2 regions of the Azonexus caeni genome follow, and region 2 is predicted to be linked to the other one. Evidence: predicted binding sites of a transcription regulator. Region 2 holds the regulator's gene; the other holds the start of a gene.

Region 1 (5,906 bases), on a different contig from region 2:
TGTTGCCCGGCGATTCGCCGAAGACGTTGTAGAAGCCGGGATTGGTCTCGTGCAGGCGGCGCACCATGTCGATCGCGCCCTGCGTCCAGACGATCATCTGCTCGATGTCACGCGCCATCTCGTCGCGCTCGGCGACGCTGAGCGCCTTGTTCACGCCGCCCGGAATGGCGCCGGTGCCATGCACGCGCTTGCCGGCAACGTGGCGGATCACTTCCTGGCCGTACTTGCGCAGCAGCACGCCCTGCTTGGCGATCTCCGGGAAATCGAGGGCGACGCCGACGATGTTGCGACGGGTGAAATCGCTGTCGAAACCGAGCAGCAGGTCGGGCGACGCGAGGTGGAAGAAATGCACCGCGTGCGACTGCACGATCTGGCCGTAATGCAGCAGCCGGCGCAGCTTCTCGGCGGTCGGCGTGAGCGGGCCGTAGCCGGCGATCTGGTCCATCGCCTTGACCGCGGCGAGCTGGTGGCTGACCGGGCAGATGCCGCACAGGCGCTGCACGGTGACCGGCACTTCCCAGTAGGGACGGCCTTCGATGAAGACTTCGAAGCCGCGGAACTCGACGATGTGCAGGCGGACCTGGTGAATCTTGTTGTCCTGGTCGAGCAGCAGGGTGACCTTGCCATGGCCTTCGACCCGAGTCACCGGGTCGATCGCGACCCGGCGCAGGGTTTCGGGATGGGCGGCGGTTTCCAGTTCAAACATGAGGTGCTCCGATCAATCGAATTTGAGCAGCGGGTGCTCGATGCGCGGCGTGCGGCCGGTCAGCAGGTCGGTGAGGAATTTCCAGATGGTGTCGGCGGACGGCGGGCAACCGGGCAGGAAGTAGTCGACGCGAACCACTTCGTTGACCGGATAGACCTTGTCGAGCAGCAGCGGCAGTTCCGGATCGTCGGGAATCGCCGTCGCGCTGCCGTCCGGCGTGCGGTACACCTGGCTCAGGCACTTGCCGACGTCGAGGTGATTGCGCTGCGCCGGCAGTCCGCCATTGACCGCGCAGGCGCCGAAGGCGACCAGGATCTTGGAATTGGCGCGCAGCTCGCGCAACACATGGACGTTCTCGGCGTTGCAAACGCCGCCTTCGACCAGCGCCAGGTCGCAATGCTGGCTGCAGTGCTTGATGTCGGTGATCGGCGAGCGGTCGAACTCGACCAGCGCGGCGAGTTCGAGCAGGCGTTCGTCGATGTCGAGGAAGGACATGTGACAACCGAAGCAACCGGACAGCGAGGTGGTGGTGACGCGCAGCTTGCGCGGATTCATCGGTGCGTTCATTTCAGCGCTCCTCGGTTTCGGCCGCCGGCACGATGGCGATGTGCCGGCGGGCCAGGTAATCGACCTGACGGCTGATCGGCTGCTCGTCGAACTGGCGTTCGCCGATCGGTACCGCGTAGCCGACGCGCTTGACCAGGATGGCGCCGACCGGGCAGACGTGGGCGGCGGCATCGTCGATGCTCAGCGCGCTGTCGCCGAGCCGGCCGCTCGGCGAATTGACGACGATGTGCGATTCGGCACCGCGCCCGGCGAGCATGAACACGTTCTTGCCGTCGATGTCGCGGCTGGCGCGCACGCACAGTTCGCACATGATGCAGCGGTTGAGATCGAGCCAGACGTCGGGATGGGTGGTATCGATCGGCCGCACCGGGTAAGCGTGGCGGAAGTGCGGCGAAACCATTTCCAGATCGTAGGCGAGCGCCTGCAACTGGCAGTTGCCGCTCTTCTCGCAGCCCGGGCAGAAGTGGTTGCCCTCGACGAAGAGCATCTGCAGCAGCACCCGGCGCCTGTCGTTCAAGGTCGGCGTGTTGTTCTCGACCTCGATGCCGGGCATCGCTTTCTGCGTACAGGCCGAGCCGTTGCGCCCGTTGACGATCACCGTGCACAGCTTGCAACTGCCGTGCGGCTTGAGGTCCGGGTGATGACAGAGGTGCGGGATATAGACGCCGGCGGCGAGGGCCGCCTGCAGGATGGTCTGGCCGGGCGTGAAGGGAATGCGCTGGCCGTCGATGGAAAAGCTGTTGGCGTTGCTGGTGTCGCTCATGCTTCTTCTCCCAGGTGGGCGGCGGCATCGTCGCGGCCGGCGAGTTCGCGGGCGCGGGACAGGGCGGCGTCGAGGTCGAAGGCCGGGACGAAGTCGGTTTCGGCCAGCCGGCGCTCGTAGGCGGGACGGAATTTCTGCACGGTGTCGGCGACCGCGTTGCCGGCGGTCTGGCCGAGGCCGCAGTGGCTGCCCGGTTTCAGGACCTGCTGCAGGCGCAGCAGCTCGTTCATTTCGTACTGCGTGCCGCGGCCGTCGGCGATCTTGTCCATGATCTCCTTCATCAGCACCGTGCCGACCCGGCACGGCGTGCAGAAGCCGCAGGATTCGTGAGCGAAGAAGTGGGCGAAGTTGCGCGCCACCTCGAACAGGTCGCGCTGCTTGCCGAAGATCATGAACGAGCCGGCGGTCGGCACATCCTCGAAGGCGATCCGGCGGCCGAACTCGCGTTCCGACAAACAAACGCCAGAGGCGCCGCTGACCTGCACGGCAATCGCGTCCTGGGCACCGCAGTCTTCCAGTACCTGGGCGATGCGTACGCCGAAGGCGTATTCGTAAAGCCCGGGCCGCGCGCAATCGCCGGCAACCGACAGGATTTTGGTACCGGTCGACTGCTTGGTGCCGATCGCTTCGTACCAGGTGCCACCATGCAGGGCGATCTCGGTGACCTTGCACAGGGTCTCGACGTTGTTGACCACGGTCGGCTTGCCCATGTAGCCGGAGGTCACCGGGAAAGGCGGGCGGACACGCGGGCGGCCGGCCTTGCCTTCGAGCGATTCGATCAACGCAGTTTCCTCGCCGCAGACGTAAGCCCCGGCACCGAGATGGATTTCGATGTCGAAATCGAAACCGGCGACGCCACCGATGTCGCGGCCGAGCAGACCGGCGGCGCGCATGCCGGCGAGGTAGGCTTCGAGCGGCTGCAGCAGGTAGAGGTATTCGCCGCGCAGGTAGAGGAAGCCGTGACTGGCACCAACCGTGTAGGCGGCGATGACCATGCCCTCGAACACCCGGCCGGCGTAGGACTGGAGCAGGACGCGGTCCTTGAAGGTGCCCGGCTCGCCCTCGTCGGCGTTGCAGACGATGTAGCGCGGCGTGGCCGGGGCGTTGCGGCAGGCTTCCCACTTGACGGCGGTGGTGAAGCCGGCGCCGCCGCGGCCGCGCAGGTTGGACAGCTTCATTTCGGCGAGCATGCCGTCGCGGCCGCGGGCGATCGCCGCGCGCACTGCCTTGCCCGGCTCGTGCGGCGTGCCGAGCAACATGTCGGCACGGCGGATGTTGTCGTCGACGCGGAAGAATTCGGCCGGCCACTTGTCGAGCGGCACCTGGCCGCGGATCAGATCGCAGATTTCGTCGACCCGGCGCAGCGTCATCCGGGTGATCGCCCGGTTATTGACCAGGATCGCCGGCCCCTGGTCGCACATGCCGGTACAGGAGCAATAGTCGATGCTCACCAGCCCGTCGTCCGACACCTTGCCCGGTTCGAGTTTGAGGCGCTTCGACATGTGCTCGAACAAGGCCTGGTTGCCGGCCATGCGGTCGGTGATGTTGTCCGAGAAGAGGACCCGGTAGCGGCCCCGGTTCTCGCGGTAGAAGAAGGCGTAGAAGTCCCGCGTGCTGTGCACCTGGGCATACGGAATCTTCAAGGCCTCGGCCAGATGGGCCGCGGTTTCATCGGAAATGAAGTCCACGGCTTCCTGGACCTCGCGCAGGATCTGCACAAGACGGTCCGCTCGCCAGGCGTGGCGCTGCAGGATCGGCTCGATCAGACTGGAAATCTCGGCTGAGACAGACACGGTAGGCATCCCCTGGAAAACAGACCACAACACTCTAGAGCTTTGTCCCGGCGCGAATTTGCGCTGGATCAAATAAACCCGAGGTCAACAGCGAAAAGTAGCTGCCGGATATTCGTAAAACACTGATAAGGAAAGTGTTTTTTAGCCAATACAGAAAATGACAAAAGGATTTTTTATCGCAGCGCAACAAGCCGCGTCGGCAGAAGTTAGCCAGCGTTTTTCGACGCTGCAGGAGATTTGCCGGGCGATGCCGTGCCACATGACGAAACCGCCACCCATTTGATGCAACAAAGTAGCGGATGGACGTCACAATTGCCCGCGGCAAAACGTGCTAATCTGCGCCGCATGGTGCAGCGCAGCATGCGCGCTGCCGCTTTCACGACAACCCTCCGCGAGAAAACCCATGAGTTCCAGCAATTCCACCACCGCCCTGCCGCTGGCCGGCAAGAAGGGCATCGTCACCGGCATCGCCAACGACAAGTCGATCGCCTACGCGGTCGCCCGCGCCATCGTCGAACTCGGCGGCGAAATCGCCGTCACCTACCAGAACGAGAAGACCGCCAAATACACCCAGCCGCTGGCCGAAGCCCTCGGCGCCAAGCTCTTCCTCAAGCTCGACGTCGCCGAGCCGGGCTGCCTCGAAGGCGTCATCGCCCAGTGCGGCGAAGCCTTCGGCGAAATCGACTTCGCCATCCACTCGATGGCCTTCTGCAACGCCGACGACCTGCACGGCCGCGTCATCGATGCGTCCGAAGCCGGCTTCGATTCGGCGATGAACGTTTCCTGCCACAGCTTCCTGCGCATGGCCAAGGCGCTGGAGCCGCTGATGGCGCACGGCGGTTCGCTGATCACCATGTCCTACCTCGGTGCCGAACGCGTCGTGCGCAACTACGGCGTCATGGGCATCATCAAGGCAGCGCTCGAATCGGCCGTCCGCTACATGGCTTACGACCTCGGTCCCAAGGGCATCCGCGTCTTCGCCGTGTCGCCCGGCCCGATCATGACGCGCGCCGCTTCCGGCATCGCCAACTTCAACAACCTGCTCGAATCCGACGCCCAGAAGGCGCCGCTCGGCCGCACCGTGACCATCGAGGAAGTTGGCGCCCTGACCGCCTTCCTGTGCACGCCGGGTTCGTCGGGCATGACCGGGCAGACCATCTACGTGGACGCCGGCGCCCACATCGTCGCCTGACCCCCGCAGCGGCGCGGGACGACCGGTGTCGTCCTGCGCTATGCTGACGCCTGCCCCAAGCGGCGGATACGACATGAGCGAACCGACAACCCCGATCATTCCCGACCCCGTTCCCGACCACCCCCTGCTCAAGGGGAGGAAGGAAATCGGTCGCGGCGAAAGCACCATCGTCGTCGAAGGCGATACCGTCGACGGCCAGGAACGGGTCTTCAAGATTCTTTCCTCGCCGACCGACTACGCCTATTACACGGCGCCCGACCGGCCGACCGGCCGCCATTTCCCGATCGTCTACGCCGATCATGGCACCGCCGGCAAGTCGAGCCGCGGCTTCCCCTTCCACGTCGTCGAGGTCGAAAGGCTCTATCCGCTGCCCGGCAGCGGCGAGACGGCCGAGGTGGCGACCAAGATCTCGACCGCCTATTTCGACGCCTGCATGATGTGGCGCAACCTGGCCCAGGACATGGGCCGCATCGCCCTGCACCACCTGACGGCGACGCCGATGGGCTGGGCCGATACGGTACGCGAGTCGCTGCAGGCGCTGGAGACCTTTTCCGGCGAATACGGCGCCCTGCCCGACCTGATCAAGGCCGACAACCTGATGATGCGCAAGGACGGCACGCTGGTCTTCTCCGACCCCGTCTTCATGGAATGACCTTTCGCTTATTTCCCGGAACGGGCCCACGATGACCATCAACCGCGTTTTCTACACCTCGCGCAAGCTCGCCGAATCGCTGTCCGGCAACCCCTACATGGCGGTGATCTCGATCACCGACCCGACGACGCCGCAAGCCCGGCTCGACCCGCTGTTCCGCCACGTGCTGCGCCTCTCCTTCTTCGACGCGGTGCCGGCCGACGAATTCATGCCGCCGCTGCCCGGCCTCTTCG
Region 2 (5,906 bases):
CGCCGGCAGGAAACGCCGGGTCAGCGGCTGCAGCCGCCGCCACAGCGACTGGCCGAGCCGTTCGGTGAAGGCCAGCGCCCGGGTGACGCCGATCAGGTAGAGGCCGAGCGCGACCAGCATCAGGTTGGCGAAGAGGAAGAGGATCAGCCGCGCCGGCACCTGTCCTTCGAGTCCCAGTCCGGCGGCACCGAGCGCCCCGGCAATTGCCCCGGCAATGGCATAGGAGAGGATGCGACCGCCGTTGTAGGCAAGATGCATCGACCAGCGGGCCGGACTACCCATCGCCAGTGCGCCGACGATGCCGCCGCACATGCCGACGCAGTGCGCACCACCGAGCAGACCAACGAGAAACAGCGCCAGGAAGCCGGAATCAGGCATGGGGCAAGGCTTGCGACAGGAAAGCCCGCAGTGTAACCCGCCCCGGGCCTTCCTGACACGCCGCTCAGATCACCTTGGAGTAACGCGTCCGCTGCCGGTCGGCGCGCAGGTAGCGGTCGAAGGCCATGGCGATGACACGGACCAGCATGCGCCCCGGCGGCAGCACGGTGATCCAGTCGCGTTCGATCTTGAGCAGACCGCCGCGTTCCATCTCGCGCAGATCCTCGATCTCGGCCGCGAAATACTTGTGGAAGTCGATCAGGTGCGAACTCTCGATGCTTTCGATCGACAGCTCGAAATGGCACATCAGCGCCTGGATGATCGAACGCCGCAGGATGTCGTCGGCGGTCAGCTCGATGCCGCGCACCACCGGCAGCATCGGCGCGTCGAGCCGGTCGTAGTACTCGTCGAGCGTCTTGACGTTCTGGTAGTAGGTCGGACCGACCTTGCTGATCGACGAGATGCCGAAGGACAGCATGTCGCAGTCGGCGTAGGTCGAATAACCCTGGAAGTTGCGGTGCAGGCGCCCCTGGCGCTGCGCCACCGCCAGCTCGTCGTCGGGCTTGGCGAAATGGTCCATGCCGATGAAGACGTAACCGGCATCGGTCAGCTTCTTGATCGCCAGCGCCAGGATCTGCAGCTTGGTGTCGGCATTCGGCAGGTCGGCGTCGGCAATCCGCCGCTGCGGCTTGAACAGCCCCGGCAGGTGCGCGTAGTTGTAGATCGACAGGCGGTCCGGGTCCATCGCCAGGACGCGTTCCAGCGTCCGGTTGAAACCCATCACGCTCTGGAAGGGCAGACCGTAGATGAGGTCGATCGACACCGATTTGAAACCGTTGGCGCGTGCCGCGCTGATCACATTGGCCGTTTCTTCCTCGGTCTGCACGCGGTTGACCGCAACCTGCACGCGCTCGTCGAAATCCTGGACGCCGACGCTCATCCGGTTGAAACCCAGTTCGCCGAGCAGCGCCACGGTGGCCGTATCGACCTTGCGCGGGTCGACTTCGATCGAATACTCGCCGCCGTCGAGCAGCTTGAAGTGCCGTCGGGTTTCCGCCATCAACTGGCGCATTTCGTCGTGCGACAGGAAAGTCGGCGTGCCGCCGCCCCAGTGCAGCTGGATCACCTCATGCTCGCCTTCGCTGCCTTCCAGCGCGGCGCTCTGCAGCGCCAGCTCCTTGCCCAGGTATTTCAGGTACTTGGCGCTGCGCCCGTGATCCTTGGTGATGATCTTGTTGCAGGCGCAGTAATAACAGATGGTGTTGCAGAAAGGGATGTGGAAGTATAATGAGAGCGGTCGGCTGATCCCGCCGATGTTGCGCTTGCTGAGCCAGAGAGCGGCAGCCTCGGCGTCGAAAGCCTCGACGAAGCGGTCGGCAGTGGGATACGAGGTGTAGCGGGGGCCGTTTACGTCGAAACGGCGAATGATCTGTGGGTCGAAGACGAGGTTTTCAGTTGCGAAATTCATTGAACATGGCGCCAAGTTTTGGCCCGATTATGTGGGGATGGATCGCATTTCCGGTTGACATGGATCAAGCCAACGCAGGTTGCCAATGCCCAGCCCAATCCCGCTGAATCAGGAGATTTCGCTGACCGTCATCAAGACGGCTTGTTCCAACTGCAACCTGCGGGAACTCTGCCTTCCCTTCGGTCTCAGTCTCGATGAACTGGAGCGTCTCGACGACCTGATTTCGACCCGCCGCCGGATCAAGCGCGGCGATCACCTGTACCGCGCCGGCGAGTCCTTCGACTCGATCTACGCGATCCGCAGCGGCTTCTTCAAGACCGACGTCCTGCTCGAGGACGGCCGCGACCAGGTCACCGGCTTCCAGATGGCCGGCGAACTGCTCGGCCTCGACGGCATCAGCACCGAACACCACACCTGCAACGCCATCGCGCTGGAAGACAGCGAGATCTGCGCGATCCCGTTCAACCGCCTGGAAAGCCTGTCGCGCGAGATCCACAACCTTCAGCATCACTTCCACAAGGTGATGAGCCGCGAAATCGTCCGCGACCACGGCGTCATGATGCTGCTCGGCACGATGCGCGCCGAAGAGCGGCTGGCCGCCTTCCTGCTCAACCTGTCGCAGCGCTTCACGGCGCGCGGCTTCTCGCACGCCGAGTTCTACCTGCGCATGACGCGCGAGGAAATCGGCAGCTACCTCGGCCTTAAGCTGGAAACCGTGTCGCGCGCCTTCTCCAAATTCCAGGAAGAAGGCTACATCGCGGTCCAGCAGAAGCACATCCGCATCCTCAACGTCAGCGGCCTGAAGGCGCTGATGAACCACCGCTGCTGAGCCTAACGGCTCAGCCCGAGCCAGCGGCGCGCACTGCCCGGCGATGCCGGGCGATCCCATTCCGGCTCGTCGCCGAAGCGCTGCTGCAGGAAATCGATGAAGGCGCGCACCTTCAGCGGCAGGTGCCGGTTCGGCAGATGCACCGCGTAAATGAAGCGCTCGACTGGCACGTAGCCGGGTAGCACCTCGACCAGACGCCCGGCCTGCAGCTCGCTGCCGACGATGAAGGTCGGCAGCAAGGCCAACCCCAGCCCGCCCAGCACCGCCTGCGATAGCGCCTCGTCGTCGTTGATGCGCAGCTTGCCCGCCACCGGCACCGAGATGTCGCCGGCCGGACCGCGCAGATGCCAGAAGCCCTGCGTCGTCAGGTAGGTGTAGTCGAGACAGTTGTGCCCGGCCAGGTCCTCCGGCTTTTCCGGTACCCCCCAGCGCGCCAGGTAGGCCGGGCTGCCGCAGATCTTGCGACGGATCGGCGCCAGCCGCCGGGCGACCAGATTGTCGCCGGGCACCGGGGCGATGCGCAGCGCCAGGTCGTAGCCCTCGTCCACCAGATTGACCAGGCGGTCGCTGATCGTCATGTCCACCGACAGCTCCGGGTACTGCAGCATGAAATCGGCCAGCGCCGGTGCCACGTGCAGCGTGCTGAAGGCGACCGGCGCGCTGAAGCGCAGCTTGCCGCGCGGCTCGCGGTGCAGGCTGCCGATCGTGTTCTCGGCCTGCGCCATTTCGTCGACGATGCGGTCGCAATGCTCGAAGTAAGCCTCGCCGACCTCGGTCAGGCTGAGCCGGCGCGTACTGCGTTGCAGCAGGCGAACGCCGAGCGCCGCCTCGAGCCGCGCCACCGACTTGCTGACGCGCGACTTGGAAATCCCCAGGCGCGACGCCGCCCCGGAAAAACTGCGCGCCTTGACCACCTGGGCGAACAGCAGCATGTCGTTGATGTCGTGCACACGCGCTCCAATTGTTATTAAAAAGGAAACAGTCTTGTGCAAAGTCGCCGGCTTATCAAGCCCCGGACTTCCTTTTACCATCCGCAATCCCGCGACACAAAAAACCGATCAACAAAAATCACCAGAAAATTCATATAAATGCAGCAGAACAACCTGATCATCAGGGAGAGCGACTTCGTTCGCCTGATGGCAATCCAGCCGCCCGACGATCTGCGCGACGAGCTTGAGCGCGCCATTGTTATCCCCGACGAATCAATACCAGCCGACATCGTCACGATGGGGTCGCGCGTCCGCTATACCGAACAGGAGACCGGCAACAGCCGCCAGGTCGAGATCGTCTATCCCGACGAGGCCGACCCGGCGGCCAGCAAGGTCTCCGTTTTCGCCCCGGTCGGCGCCGCGCTGATCGGCCTCGGCGTCGGCCATGAAATCGACTGGGACTTCCCCGGCGGCAGCAGCCGCCGGCTGACCGTGGTCGAGGTCATCCAGCCGGCCTCGACCGCAGCACACTGATCAACAAGAACAAAGGGAGCCCGCCGCGTGCGCTACAAGTCATTCGCAGAATTCAATCAACATGTTGCCGCACGAAACCCCGGGCAACCCGAGTTTCACCAGGCGGTCGCCGAGGTCATCGAGAGCCTCTGGCCGTTCATCGAGGACCACCCCCGCTACGCCGAACACGGCCTGCTCGACCGCCTGGTCGAGCCGGAGCGGGTACTCACCTTCCGCGTCTCCTGGGTGGACGATCACGGCGAGGTGCGCGTCAATCGCGGCTACCGCATCCAGCATTCGTCGGCGATCGGCCCCTACAAGGGCGGCATCCGCTTCCACCCCTCGGTCAACCTGTCGATCCTCAAGTTCCTCGCCTTCGAGCAGACTTTCAAGAATGCGTTGACGACGCTGCCGATGGGTGGCGGCAAGGGCGGCTCCGATTTCGACCCGAAGGGCCGCAGCCCGAGTGAGGTGATGCGCTTCTGCCAGGCCTTCGTCAGCGAACTGTTCCGCCACATCGGCAGCGACACCGACGTGCCGGCCGGCGACATCGGCGTCGGCGGCCGTGAGGTCGGCTTCATGGCGGGCATGATGAAGAAGCTCTCGAACCGCGCCGACTGCGTGTTCACCGGCAAGGGCCTGAGCTTCGGCGGTTCGCTGATCCGCCCGGAAGCGACCGGTTACGGCACCGTCTATTTCGCCGAGGAAATGCTCAAGCAGCGCGGCCGCAGTTTCGACGGGCTGCGCGTCAGCGTTTCCGGCGCCGGCAACGTCGCCCAGTATGCGGTCGAGAAGGCGATGGCGCTCGGCGCCCGCGTCGTTACCGTCTCCGATTCGAGCGGCACGGTGGTCGACGAGGACGGCTTCAGCGCCGAAAAACTCGCCGAACTGATGGAGGTGAAGAACCATCTGTACGGCCGGGTCAGCGACTACGCTGCGCGCGTCGGCGCCAGTTTCCTGCCTGGCGAGAAGCCGTGGCGGGTGCCGGTCGACGTCGCCCTGCCCTGCGCGACGCAGAACGAACTCGACGCCGACGACGCCCGTACCCTGCTCGCCAACGGCGCGATCTGCGTCGCCGAAGGCGCCAACATGCCGTCGACGGCAGCAGCGGTGAAGCTGTTCGAAGCGAGCGACGTGCTTTACGCCCCGGGCAAGGCGAGCAACGCCGGCGGCGTTGCCACCTCGGGCCTGGAAATGAGCCAGAACGCGATGCGCCTCTCCTGGCCGCGCGAGGAAGTCGACACCCGGCTGCACCAGATCATGGTCGACATCCACGACACCTGCCTGCGCTACGGCCGCAATGCCGAAGGCAAGATCAGCTACGTCGATGGCGCCAACGTCGCCGGCTTCGTCAAGGTCGCCGACGCGATGCTCGCCCAGGGCGTCGTCTGAACCGCGCTCAGAACTGGTGCTTCAGGCTCACCCCGGCCAGCCAGGCGCGGCCGGGGGCCGGTTCGTAGTAGCGGCCGTTGCCGTCGCCGACCACCACCGAACCGATGTACTCGCGGTCGAACAGGTTGTCGATGCGCAGGAAGCTGCCGACCGAGAAGGCGCCGTAGTTGCGCTCGACGGCGAAGCGCAGGTTGGCAATCGCATAGCCGGGCGCCGAGCGCGCCGCGTTCCGGTCGTCGACATAGACCCGGCTGCGCGCCACGCCTTCGATCGCCGCCTGGAAACCGCTCGCCGCGTGTTTCCAGGCCAGTTCGCCGAACAGTTGCGAGGACGGCACGCCGGGCAGCCGGTTGCCGGCATCGACGACGCCGCTGCTACCGGTATAGGCCTTGTCGAA

Evidence for each region. Region 2 encodes FNR, which switches genes on or off when oxygen is low (the NO sensors DNR and NnrR bind a similar motif). Its sites were predicted from a motif close to TTGANCTAGNTCAA; they were not measured.
Region 1: ACLIIZ_RS14465 (NAD(P)H-dependent oxidoreductase subunit E) is a predicted target of FNR. The motif match lies at 3,888-3,901, and genes of this name have one in related genera.

The regions. Positions count from the first base shown of each region.
Region 1 covers NZ_JBKJAD010000016.1:9,205-15,110, forward strand. Annotated here, with positions in the region: gene ACLIIZ_RS14450 (Ni/Fe hydrogenase subunit alpha) at 1-706, opposite strand, end outside; gene ACLIIZ_RS14455 (NADH-quinone oxidoreductase subunit B family protein) at 719-1,273, opposite strand; gene ACLIIZ_RS14460 (2Fe-2S iron-sulfur cluster-binding protein) at 1,275-2,036, opposite strand; gene ACLIIZ_RS14465 (NAD(P)H-dependent oxidoreductase subunit E) at 2,033-3,838, opposite strand; gene fabI (enoyl-ACP reductase FabI) at 4,233-5,021, shown strand; gene ACLIIZ_RS14475 (acyl-CoA synthetase family protein) at 5,095-5,673, shown strand; gene ACLIIZ_RS14480 (hypothetical protein) at 5,705-5,906, shown strand, end outside.
Region 2 covers NZ_JBKJAD010000007.1:77,949-83,854, reverse strand. Annotated here, with positions in the region: gene ACLIIZ_RS09605 (sulfite exporter TauE/SafE family protein) at 1-378, opposite strand, end outside; gene hemN (oxygen-independent coproporphyrinogen III oxidase) at 443-1,846, opposite strand; gene fnr (fumarate/nitrate reduction transcriptional regulator Fnr) at 1,932-2,675, shown strand; gene ACLIIZ_RS09590 (LysR family transcriptional regulator) at 2,678-3,625, opposite strand; gene rnk (nucleoside diphosphate kinase regulator) at 3,764-4,138, shown strand; gene gdhA (NADP-specific glutamate dehydrogenase) at 4,166-5,509, shown strand; gene ACLIIZ_RS09575 (TonB-dependent receptor family protein) at 5,517-5,906, opposite strand, start outside.